3 regions of the Bartonella sp. HY328 genome follow, and region 3 is predicted to be linked to each of the others. Evidence: predicted binding sites of a transcription regulator. Region 3 holds the regulator's gene; each other region holds the start of a gene.
The links. Region 3 encodes PhoB, which activates phosphate uptake and scavenging genes when phosphate is short. Its sites were predicted from a motif close to TGTCATNNANCTGTCAT; they were not measured.
Positions count from the first base shown of each region.

Region 1: N5852_RS01425 (inorganic diphosphatase) is a predicted target of PhoB. The motif match lies at 1,896-1,912, and genes of this name have one in related genera.
Region 2: N5852_RS04435 (esterase-like activity of phytase family protein) is a predicted target of PhoB. The motif match lies at 1,871-1,887, and genes of this name have one in related genera.

Region 1 covers NZ_CP104883.1:348,930-353,204, reverse strand. The annotation lists gene N5852_RS01430 (MipA/OmpV family protein) at 300-1,046, shown strand; gene N5852_RS01425 (inorganic diphosphatase) at 1,236-1,850, opposite strand; gene nudC (NAD(+) diphosphatase) at 2,024-2,947, opposite strand; gene N5852_RS01415 (HIT domain-containing protein) at 3,270-3,695, opposite strand; RNA gene ffs (signal recognition particle sRNA small type) at 3,765-3,861, shown strand; gene N5852_RS01405 (DNA polymerase III subunit gamma/tau) at 4,027-4,275, shown strand, end outside.
Region 2 covers NZ_CP104883.1:1,065,302-1,069,576, forward strand. The annotation lists gene N5852_RS04425 (MFS transporter) at 1-1,153, opposite strand, end outside; gene N5852_RS04430 (hypothetical protein) at 1,343-1,822, shown strand; gene N5852_RS04435 (esterase-like activity of phytase family protein) at 2,117-3,433, shown strand; gene rsmH (16S rRNA (cytosine(1402)-N(4))-methyltransferase RsmH) at 3,803-4,275, shown strand, end outside.
Region 3 covers NZ_CP104883.1:594,443-598,717, forward strand. The annotation lists gene pstB (phosphate ABC transporter ATP-binding protein PstB) at 1-558, shown strand, start outside; gene phoU (phosphate signaling complex protein PhoU) at 578-1,297, shown strand; gene phoB (phosphate regulon transcriptional regulator PhoB) at 1,565-2,248, shown strand; gene N5852_RS02465 (cell wall hydrolase) at 2,577-3,440, shown strand; gene N5852_RS02470 (VOC family protein) at 3,598-3,990, opposite strand; gene mgtA (magnesium-translocating P-type ATPase) at 4,122-4,275, opposite strand, start outside.

The DNA.
Region 1 (4,275 bases), 250 kb from region 3:
TAAATCAAATTTTACACTTATTGCCGACAATGATGGTGTTTTCTTTTTGACTTTCAGGTAATATGGTTAATCTTGACCACCGGAATCGTGAAAACAAGGCGGGGTTTATATTGGAGTTTTATAACGTGTTTTTAGGTCATCACTTACGAAGCGGCACAAAAAAAATAATTACTGCTGCACTTTTATCAGCCGCATCATTTGCCGCGCTACCCGCTATGGCTGCCGATTATAATAGCGGCAATAGTTACAATAATAACGGCTATAGTAATAATAGCAGTGGCTATAATGATGGCATTGCTATGCCGCAAGAAAAAGCACATTTTTGGTCTGGTAACTGGTCCCTTACCTTAGGTGGTTCGGCTTATAGTGCCCCCAGCTATGAAGGTGATTCTAAGAACGAATTTAAATTTGCGCCGATTTTTTCAATTGGCCGCACCGGTTCTGAGGCGCGCTTTTCCTCACGTAATGATAATCCTTCCTTTGGTCTCATTTCTTCGGGTCCATTTAATGCTGGTATTGTTGGTAAGATTATTTGGCAGCGTGATGGCGGCACATCGGATGATCTAAAGGGTATGAAACGTGTTAAACTCGGCGGTGAAGCAGGTCTTTTCGCTGAGCTTTATCCTGTTGATTGGATGCGCGCGCGTGTTGAAGTGCGCCACGGTATTCGCTCTCACCAAGGGGTTGTTGCTGATATCGCCGTTGATGCTTTCCACGATGTTACGCCAACCGTTCGCGTTTCAGCCGGCCCAAGAATGTTTGTTGCTTCAAAAGATTATTATGAAGCGTTTTATGGTGTAGATGAAATTCGCGCACCATTAACCGGCCTCAAGCCTTATAATCCAAAAGGCGGCATTGGCTCAGTTGGTGCTGGCGGTGCGGTGACTTGGAAAACCACTGACAAGATCACCACCAGTCTTTTTGCTGAATATGATCGTTTAACCGGTCCTGCGGCCGATTCTAGCCTTGTTAAGCAGCGCGGCTCTAAAAACCAATTCACCGTTGGTGTATCAGGTAGCTACCGTTTTGACTTCACTCTTGATTAAGAGTTAAACATTAATGCATAAATAAAGCGCTTGTGTTTGTTTCACATAAGCGCTTTTTATTTTTTCCTATAGTTTGCTATTGCTAAGCTTAGAGCGTTTTCCGAAAAGTGTGAAGCGGTTTTTGGATAAAAACGCGGTGTAAACAATGGATTAGAGCGCCGATCTGATTCAATCAGATCGAAATGCGCTCTAATGCGCGGTATTTTTTTCCTTGTAGGCATCGACAGCGGTTTTAATCGCTATACGAGCCGCAGCCGCATCCTCAAAGCCATTTAACTCAACTTTTTTACGCCCTTCGGGTAAATTCTTGTAAATGGCGAAAAATTGCTCAAGCCGTAAAACTTCAATTTCTGGTAAGTCTTTAAGCTCTTTTATAGTGTCATAGGTTGGATCAATTTTTGATGTTGGCACCGCAACGATCTTATCATCAGTTTCGCCGCCATCAATCATTTTTAACATGCCTATCGGGCGTACTTTAATGGCTGCACCTGGCATAATTGGGCTGCGAGTATAAACAATGACGTCAAGAGGATCACCATCACCAGCAAGACTGCTTGGCACTGAACCATAATTGGCAGGATAAACCACAGGCATAGATTGGAAGCGGTCAACAAAAATAAGCCCGCTTTCCTTATCAATTTCATATTTTACATTACTGCCCTGCGGTATTTCAATAACAGCGACAAATTCGTCTGGAACCTTGTCACTTTGCGGTAAGTGATCAAGATGCACTTGTGCAAAAGCAGATAAAGCAGACATAGAAACCAGCGCCCCAATTGCGCAAATACGAAAAATTTTTAACATAACGACCTCGTCATTCTAAATACCATTAAGTGTTATCGTCATGACATTGCAGTTTCATGACAAAACACAGGCGCGATAGAACAAGCGTTAAATTAGGGGCAGCCCCTAATTCGTTAGGTGTCTTAATAAACCAAGCATCTTAAATCTTTACGTATCTGCTGTCGATAGGGCCTCTAAACTTTACCTTTAGTAAATTTATGTAACCAACGGCGAATAAGGTAACTGGCAATGGAGCCTATAGGTGGCAAGTTAAAACCTTGCGGATGTTTTTCAAGTAGCATGCTATTTACTTCTGCACGATCAAACCATTGAGCCGAGGCTATTTCACTATCATCAATGAAAATATCATCATTAAGGGCATCAGCAAAACTGCCAAGCATTAAGGCTTGCGGAAAAGGCCATGGCTGGCTTGCAATATAGGTAACCTCACCGATTTTAACCCGCACTTCTTCAAATACTTCTCGCCGCACGGCTGCTTCAAAGGTTTCGCCCTGCTCAACAAAACCAGCTAAGCAAGAATAACGCTTTTCGGTGAAATTATGATTATGGGCTAAAAGACATTTATCCCGGCGCGTTACCAACATAATTGCAATAGGGTCAACACGTGGGAAATGCTCAGCACCGCAGCTACTACAACTACGCCGATTGCCACCGCCGCGCATCACCGTTTCACCACCACAGCGCGCGCAAAAACCATTATTATCATGCCAATTTAATAAGGATGAGGCTTGCGCCAAAGCACCAACGAAAGGTGCCGCAATTTTTGTATCCGCATAAAGACCACGTAAATTACTGGCAATAAACGGCTCGGTTAAATCATCAATCTGGATATCACTATGGGCAGCAAGAACCGAACGGCCACGATATTGTCCAAGATAAACGGCACTTTTCCAATCGGGATCAAATTGCTGGACTTCGTCAAGAGCAAGTAATGGCGTATCTTCCTTTTGTACGACAAGACCATTTACAAACAATATTATTAAGCTTTCGGCAGTTTTTAGCGCAAGCTCCACACAATCATCGCTGCGCTTTTCAGAATCGCGGATAATTGGATTACCAGTAAAAGCAATATTTGAAAAAGAAATTGGTGCTGGCATATCATTCCCCCGAAAACTGCAATATTACAAATAAAAGAATGCCTTGACGTCTACAGGCTAAACTAAATAAGCCTATTTGATCCTAAGCACAGATGAACAGAATTTACAGAACAAAGCATCTTGTGTTTGCTCGTTCTATTCTACATATGTCAGCATTTAAAAATTTCATCAGCAAAGACAAACTTTTTAAAATGATCGATATTTAAAAGCTATTAAATAGGTTAATCGGGTTTTCTAAAAATAGATTAACCTCCTGTAAAATCTACTTAAAATCATATAATTTTTGCCTTTTTTAGCTTTACCGTAACTTTATTTTTCTTTTTTAATTAAGCTCATCATTCCCTAAAGCATGTTTGATTTTATCCATTATAGTAAAGGCAGCCTCATCATCATAAGCTGTTTTTCCTGCAACGCCCCAAACTGGCCCTGGCCAATTTGCATCATTTTCACAGCGTGCAATAATGTGAATATGCAATTGCCGCACCATATTACCAAGCGCACCAGTATTAATTTTTGTATTGGGAAAAATTTTATGCAAAGCTTGCGATACACTCATTATTTCTGCAAAAATTGCGCTTTGGCTTTGCGCATCCAGCATATGCAATTCCACAGCATTAGCGATTCTTGGAATAAGAACCAACCATGGCCAACGGCTATCATCTAGCAGGCGTAAATCGCAAATATTCATGGAACAGATCAGTTTTGTGTCGTTTTCTAAGCGATTATCAAGAGAAAATTGACTATTCATTGTATTTTCTTACCATTTTTTAAAAATCAATACTTGCTTTTTGCGCTTAAATTGACGATATGACAAGTGGGAAGCTGGTGGTGGACGAACCACTCGCCAATCGGGTCAGGTCCGGAAGGAAGCAGCCCTAACGAATCTGGGTCGGGTCACCGAGCCAGTTTCCCACCTGTTTTAAGCTTTGCAGCTCATCATTTACCATATTGGATTTGGATATTTCGGCTGTGTAAATCGCAATTTTTTTGCAAATAAATAAATTGCAAAGCTGTTGGCAAAATGCCATAAATCTAGAAATATTTTAGCCAACCTTTTTTCAGATATTTGGATTGATAGCATGGACAATAATACGGCAGAACAAGCTTATCGCGTTCTTGCCCGCAAATATCGTCCGCAAGATTTTTCTGATCTTATCGGCCAAGAACCGATGGTGCGCACCCTTACTAATGCCTTTGAGGCTGGGCGCATTGCGCAAGCATGGATGCTAACGGGTGTACGCGGTGTGGGTAAAACCACCACTGCTCGTATTTTGGCGCGCGCTCTTAATTATAAAACCAACACTATCGACCGCCCAACCATTGATTTA
Region 2 (4,275 bases), 470 kb from region 3:
TCCAGCCACCTTTAAACCAAAACCAGCCACCAAAGGCACCGATAAAGCTTGATCCCATATAATAGAACAAAAGATAAAGTGCTGATGCATGCCCTTTCGCGCCAACAGCTATTCGTCCAACCCAAGCACTTGCAACCGAATGGGCAGTAAAAAAGCCAATAGTTATTAATGTAATGCCGGTTATAAACCATATTAAAGATGTGCTTAAGGTACAAATAAGCCCTAAGAATAATATCAAAACTGCTGCAATAAGCAAATTACTGCGTTGATATTTCTCGGTAAGACTACCTGCGATGGGTGACACAATCATACCAGCGATAAAACTTAAAAAGACAAAACCTATCTGCGTAGGGCTAAGGTTAAATGGCGGTGCGGATAAACGAAAATTGGCATAATTTAAAATGGCAACAAAAACACCAAAAATTAAAAATATGTAGCAAAAAATCAATAATAGTCGCATTGAGCCAATATGACCAAACCAAGCATGAATATGATGGCGCACATCAAATCCCTTGTGGCGAATAAAATGGTGCGGCTTGGGTAAAAGCAGATAAAAAATTATCGCGGCAATAAGATCAACAACACCGATAATTGCAAGCGCCCCATGCCAATCAAACCATTCAATCAAAATACCCATGCCAACACGACCCATCATGCCACCAAAAGCGGTACCACCAACATATAGGCCCATAATTTTTCCAAGACCTTTGGGCGAAATTTCTTCTGCTAAATAGGCCATGGCAACGGCAGGAACGCCACCAAGCATGATGCCTTCTAAAGCGCGTGCTACAAGTAACCAATGCCAGCTTGGGGCAAAGGCAGCAGCTAGATTACAAAGCGCGGCTCCAAGCATAGAACACGCCATAAGACCACGCCGCCCTAGAGCTTCTGAAAAAGCACTGGATAGTAAAATGGAAAAAGCCAAAAATCCGGTTGACAGCGATAAAGCAAGCGAGCTTTCCGCTGGCGTTACATGAAAGTGACTAGCAAAGGATGGTAATAAAGGTTGTACACAATAAAGCAGGGAAAAGGTGACAAAGCCAGCAAAAAACATGGCAAGACTTATGCGATGAAAAGCTTTTGTCGCCGGTAATACACCATCATCGACATTGTGAATGGTGGTAGAATGATTGATATTTTCTATTTTTTGCATCTTACTCATCATCTTGTTTTGCTTTTTTGCATCAAAGACATAATTTCGACAGAAATCAAAATAACATTTTGTGATTAATAGGTTCTAACCCTAGCTATTTAAAGACATTTATATAAGAGATTAAATCTATTCAAAATCTTTGGGCGGGTAATGCGCTATTTTAGGCAAAGTCTATTTAGAAAAATACTCATGATAGTTATTGCACAACAATGTTTGATTGTGCCAAGCTTTGCTGAAAATAATACTATTGAAGCAAATGTTAATAAGCTCTTTGATGCTATTCCAAATAGCTTTAGTAGCTGCACTACCGATAAGATGGCAGCTCCTTCTAAAGTGGATTTTGAAGTTACAGAAAAATTAGCAAGTTTGGGAAAAATGGGTGATGGTGTTCTTCCCGTTCTTGTTGCAAATATTACGTCAGATAAAAACAGTAACAGATTTTTAGGCGGCAATTCATTTGCAAGCCTATGTGCGCTTAGTATAATTGCAAAGGATAGTCTCAATTTTAACAGGATTTATAAAATAATCGATGATTTCTATCCCAATAAAATCTATGCAGCCAGCTATCCTTATGAACTTAATCATAAAATCCAGTTGGATATGATAGATCAGCTTGGCAATATAAAGTGCGAATACCACAATAGGCAAACCCGTTGCTGGTTAAAATAGCAAAGGTTTAAATTAAAAATCTGTTTTTTACCTTTATCTTTTTTTTAGTGTCATAACACTGTAATCAAAGGCACTTAAACCCTCCATGTTCACATAAATGTTATTTTGAGTGGAGTGGTTTGGTTAAGCATAGCAATGTGTTTTGCTTTATCTAAGGTTTTTAGACCAGCCAACTTTATTCTCAAGAAAACGAAAAAGCAGTTCAATGGGTTTGTTTTTATGCTCCTTTGCCGGAAAGCTCTAAACACAAGCAATATTGGCTATTGTTTACTTGTCTATTAAAGTGGAGTTATTATGCAATTTTTAAAAAAGTGGTCATTGGTTTTGGCATGTTCTGTTGTTGCTATTACTAGCGCGCAATCGGAGGCTGTAAAATTTGATGCGGTGTTAAAAGAACATGCAATTTTGCCAGCTCAAACCTTTACAGTGCCACCTGTCAATGCACCGCGCGCGCTTAATGCTGCTGGGCGTTTTATTAATGGCAGCCGTAATGAAGTTCTAAACAGTGATATAGTACCAGCAAGTGGTTTAGCTGTTCCCTTTGCAGGGCAGGCGATACAAGGCTTTTCAGGTATTCGCGCATTGGGCGATAATCGTTTCTTGGTGCTAACCGATAATGGTTTTGGCACACGTGCAAATTCAAGTGACGCTATGCTTATGTTCCATTTTATCAAAATTGATTGGCAACAAGGGCGCCCAGCAGTTGAAAAAACGATCTTTTTAAAAGATCCTAATCGGGTTGTGCCATTTCCAATTACCAACGAAAATACCAGCGAGCGTTATTTGACTGGTGCTGATTTTGATCCCGAATCCATTCAATATATTGGTGATACATTCTGGATTGGTGAAGAATTTGGTCCATATCTTATCAAATTAGATAAAAATGGTGTTGTTCTCGATGTTTTTGCCACCGAAGTTGGCGGCGTTGAGCATAAATCCCCCGATAATCCATTCGTTAAAGTTGCCCCGCAAGGCGATGCTATTAAGGGTATTAATACTGGCCGCTCTGGTGGATATGAGGGCATGGCACTGAGCGTGGATAATAAGACGCTCTATCCATTGCTTGAAAAGCCATTTTATCTTGAAGAGAGTAAAGAGTTTGAACAAAAAAGCGGCCATACAGTATTACGTATGTTTGAATTTGATCCAAACTCCAGTAAATGGTCAGATAAAATTCGCTATTATCCGCTTGAAGATGCCACTCATGCGATTGGTGACTTTAATATGATCGATGAAAATCGTGGACTTATTATTGAACGTGATAGCTTTGAAGGCGATCCGCGTGATAGCCGAAACGAAAAGCCAGCTGCATTTAAGCGAGTTTATTTGGTTGATATTAATCAGCTCGATAAAGAGGGAGTGGTTAAAAAAATCGGATATATTGATTTGATGGATATTAAAGATCCGAACAAAAAAGGTCGAACTGGTGTCGTTGACGGTGTTTTAAACTTCCCATTCGTCACTATTGAAAATGTCGATATGATTGATGATAGCACTATCATTATTGCCAATGACAATAATTATCCATTTTCTACCGGCCGGCAATTTGGCAAAGCAGATGATAATGAATTTATCTTGCTGGATGTTAAGGATTTTCTCGCAGCCAAATAATCCATAAACCCAAATAATACAAAAATAATTTAAATTCTTGTGCTTTGCCAATTACGTTGGCAAAGCATTTTTTTCTGCCTTCAATAATTCTATGACGGCCTTAGTGCAACTTCACACAATCTTTAGGTTTTATTGATAATTTGTAAATCGTAACGCAAGTAAGACAAAGCGTTTTGTGTCACATCGCGATATGAAAACAGAACTGGCCAATTAATTATGAAAAATTAATGTTTTTCATGGTCTTTCTAATAATTCGTTAAGCATAATGGCGCAAAATGCAACCAAATCAGCTTGGTATAAACCAATCAACTGGCTTGGTGGCTTGGTTTTTCTTGGCTGTTTGATTTTGAAAAGCGATGAAGGCAAAAGATGACTGAAGGTTATGAGCGCCATATACCTGTAATGCTCGGGGAAGTTTGTGACAGTGTTGAGCCGCTTGATGGGGCAATTATTGTCGATGGAACCTTTGGAGCAGGCGGTTATTCGCGTGGCTTTTTGGAAAAAGGCGCTCATGTAATTGCTCTTGACCGTGATCCTAATGCCATTGCTGGTGCAAAGCCATTGCTAGATCAATATAAGGGCCGGCTCACTTTAATTGAAACAGCTTTTTCGAATATGGCGCAAGTCATTGATGAAAAGGTTGACGCAGTCGTCCTTGATATTGGTGTGTCATCTATGCAAATCGATGAAGCAGAGCGCGGATTTTCTTTTCAAAAAGATGGCCCCCTTGATATGCGTATGTCACAAAAAGGCGTGAGTGCTGCCGATGTGGTCAACCGCTTAAAAGCAGGTGATCTTGCGCGCATTTTTGGTTTTTTGGGCGAAGAGCGCCATGCAGGGCG
Region 3 (4,275 bases):
CTTGATAATGAGGATATTTACGATCCAAGCATTGATGTTGTTGAACTACGTGCAAGGGTTGGTATGGTGTTCCAAAAACCAAACCCTTTTCCAAAATCCATTTATGAAAATGTGGCCTATGGCCCACGTATTCATGGTTTAGCGAAAAATGCAGCCGAGCTTGATGAAATCGTTGAAAAAAGTCTTATTAAAGCAGGGCTTTTTGGTGAAGTTAAAGATCGCTTAAAGGAAGCAGGAACAGGGCTATCTGGTGGTCAACAACAGCGCCTTTGCATAGCTCGCGCTATTGCCGTTAGCCCTGAAGTCATTTTGATGGATGAGCCATGCTCGGCGTTGGATCCGATTGCAACGGCGCGTATTGAAGAGCTCATTGACGATTTGCGCCAAAATTATACAATTGTTATTGTGACGCATTCCATGCAGCAGGCAGCACGTGTTTCGCAATTTACTGCAATGTTCCATTTGGGTGACTTGGTTGAGGTTGGTGAAACTGAGATGATGTTTACATCACCTAAGGAACAACGGACTCAAGATTATATTACGGGCCGTTTCGGCTGATTTATAAGGGATAAAGCTCATGCCTACGCATATTGTTCGCTCTTTCGATGAAGAATTGCAGTATTTAACCCAACGAATTGGCGAGATGGGTGGCTATGCGGAACGCATGGTGGAACGCTCGGTCGATGCTATTATTCGTGATGACTTAATGCTTGCTGATGAGGTTGTAGCAGAAGATCGTATTCTTGATGAAGCTGAACGCGAAATTGATGAACGTGCAGTAACAATCATTGCTAAACGCCAGCCAATGGCGATCGATTTGCGTGAAGTTGTTGGCGCTATCCGCATCGCAGCTGACTTAGAGCGCGTTGGTGACATGGCCAAGAATATTGGTAAGCGTGCTGCAGCCATTTCTGAAAATCGTCAGCCAACTTCGTTTTATCGTGGTCTCGAAAACTTTGCGTCTCTGGCTGTAAACCAGCTGAAAGAAGTCCTTGATGCCTACTCAATGCGCTCGCTTGAGCGCATTGATATTGTGCGCAAGAAAGACGAGGAACTGGATGCTATCTATACATCCTTGTTCCGTGAATTATTGACCTATATGATGGAAGATCCGCGCAATATCACGGCTTGTACGCATTTATTATTCTGTGCCAAGAATATTGAGCGCATTGGCGACCATGCAACTAATATTGCTGAAACCGTACATTATATTATTAGTGGTAATTATCCAAGTAGTGAGCGACATCGGGAAGATTTAACCCACACTTTGGTGACGGAAGAATTGGACCATAAATAAGACTTTGGTTTGAGGGAGGGGATCTCCCCCAATTAAGAATTAAGGGTGACAATTCAATATATCAGCTTGTTAAAAATATTTGCATGAATATTCACCCTTGATAGGCCGAAATGATTAGATTTTTTAGACGTGATAACCATGGGGTGATCACGAACAATGGTGCTATGGCATGTCACAGCATATTTGCCTGTGATAAATTATATTTGGCATAGGATTATTGGACGTTTGATTAACCACTCATGGTTTTTTGTGAGGGACGTAGAAAATATGGCACGAGTACCAGAAGTTGCAGTTGTTGAAGATGAGGATGCACTAACAATATTGTTGCGTTATAATCTTGAGGCTGAGGGCTATAAGGTGCGGGTCATTATGCGGGGTGATGATGCGGAGTTTGAGTTGGAGGAAAACCGACCTGACCTTGTTTTATTGGATTGGATGCTACCGGGCCTATCAGGCATAGAATTATGCCGCCGCTTGCGCCAGCGCGATTCCACTGCCCATTTACCGATTATCATGTTGACGGCGCGTGGTGAAGAAAATGAGCGTATACGCGGTTTATCTGTTGGTGCCGATGATTATGTCACCAAGCCTTTTTCAATTCCCGAATTGATGGCACGTGTTAAGGCACTCTTGCGCCGTGTTAATCCAAGTACTTTGGCCCATGTTTTATCGAATAATGACTTAACTCTTGATCGGCAACAACACCGTGTTTTCTACAAGGATGTTGAAGTAAAGCTTGGGCCGACTGAATTTCGCTTGCTTGAGTTTTTTATGATGGCTCCGGGCCGCGTTTTCACTCGTACCCAATTATTAGATGCGGTATGGGGCAATGATAATTTTGTTGATGACCGTACGGTTGATGTTCATATTCGCCGCTTGCGTAAAGCAATTAATATTGGTGAAAAAGATCTTATTCGCACAGTGCGTGGTACTGGCTATTCATTTGGATAATAGTTTAGGAAGCAGATTTGATGCGTTAAAACTGTAAAATTTGTTTTAGAATTCGATTAAATTTGTGGATGTTAACTCTTTCTTAAACATAAGAACATGTTTTAGTGTTGGTTTTGCAGCACAGTGCTGTCATTAACTTTTATTTAGGAACATAAGGCCAAAATTGCGTATAAAGCGATTATATTGCGCTGATTTGGTGGTTTTTGTGACAAAATTGCCAATTTGCCTTTTTTTCGCCATATATATTACGATTGTGTAATCCGGCGCTATGCCTTGGATAAATTAAAGAGTGAGAAGTCTATTGCGGTTTTCAATTAAAGCGAAATGGATGGCACTGGTTGGAGTATTGCTTGCTCCGCTTGTTGTTACAGGTTGTTCCAATAGTGGTAAGAGTATTGCAAGCCTTGGTGGTGAAAAGACCTATTCTTACCCATTAAGTGAGCGCACTTGCTTAGAGCGTGCAATGTTCTTTGAGGCGAACCGTTCTAGCCGCGAAGGTATGATTGCTGTTGGTACTGTGGTTATGAACCGCGTTAATTCAAGTCATTACCCTAAGACAATTTGTGGTGTGGTTGGCCAACCCAAGCAATTTGCACCAGGTGTATTAACCCGCCCCATGAATTCCAAGGCTATGCCTGATGTTCAAGCTGCTGCAGATGCAGTATTGCGCGGCGAACGTCACCCAAAATTGAAGAATGCTATGTTCTTTCATACTGCTGGTCTTAAATTCCCTTATCGCAACATGCATTACACTTTGGTTGCTGGTGGCAATGCGTTTTACGAAAAACGTGGCCGCGATGGCAATTTGCAGCTTGCAGTTAATGATCAACCTTATAATGTTGCCTTGGCCTTTGCTCAAGAAAAGAGTGGTGCGGCACCGAAATTTGACCGCGTTATCCGTCAGGAAGCTGAAACACGCAGTGAAGCAATTTCAGTTGCACAAAATATTGAAACAGCTAAGCCGGTTACTATGCAGCAAGTTGCTATGCGTGAAGCTGCACCAACCATTAATCAATTACAAACTCCTGCAGTCCATAATGATGCAGTTGCAGCAATGATTGAGCATGTTCCTGTGCCAGTACCATCACCGCGTGCCGAGCATGAGGAAACTGTGGCTCTTGGCTATGCAATTCCTGAAGCCCGTCATGCTGATGTCATCGGTGCGATGCTATTACGGCAGCAAAACCAATAGACTTAAAGCATAATCGTAATTTATTTTTAAAAGGGCGCTTTAAGCGCCCTTTTATGTTTTCTTTTGATTTTATATGAAATCATTAAAAACTCTAGAAAATGCCAACATGGTAATTTTGGGCATCATTATTTTTCGACTTGATAGCTATAATGGGTTTTTATAATGGTTGGTCTTCGCTTTGGCAGACCGATAGAACATAACCATTACAATCTTCAAAATCGGCAGATAAACCGCCTGGAACTGGCGAAACACCATTAATAATAGTAATGCCTGCCTGCTCCAAGCCATCGACAATCTTATTAATCCCACCATTGGGTAAGTTAAAAACCGTAACCGGAAAAGTCGAGCCTTCAACTTCACCTTCAAAGAAAACCAGCTCAACGCCGTCATTTTGATTAATAATTAAAAAGACTTCGTCTTCATCTGTAAAGCGGGTGACTTTTAGCCCCAAAATATCTTCATAAAATTTTTGTGTTTCATCAAGATCATTGGCTAAAAATATCAAATTGCAAACTTTACTATCTTTCAAAAATTGTGGTTTATGGCTCATGATTGATCCCCTCTAAAAATGCTTATTGTCATAATATATAAAAAGAGCGTTACATCTATATGTCAAATAAAAAATGCCCTGCATTGGTTAATGCAGGGCATTTCTTTTTAAAGGTTAGCGAAAGCTCGATTTTAGAACCATTGACCGAATTTGCGGATATAAAATACCTTCATACCTTGTGCAACACAGCAATAGGCAAACAATGTCGCAACAAGCCAAGGGAAGTAGCTCCATGGTAATGGAACAAGTCCGACATAATGACCAAGGGGTGAGAATGGAATATAA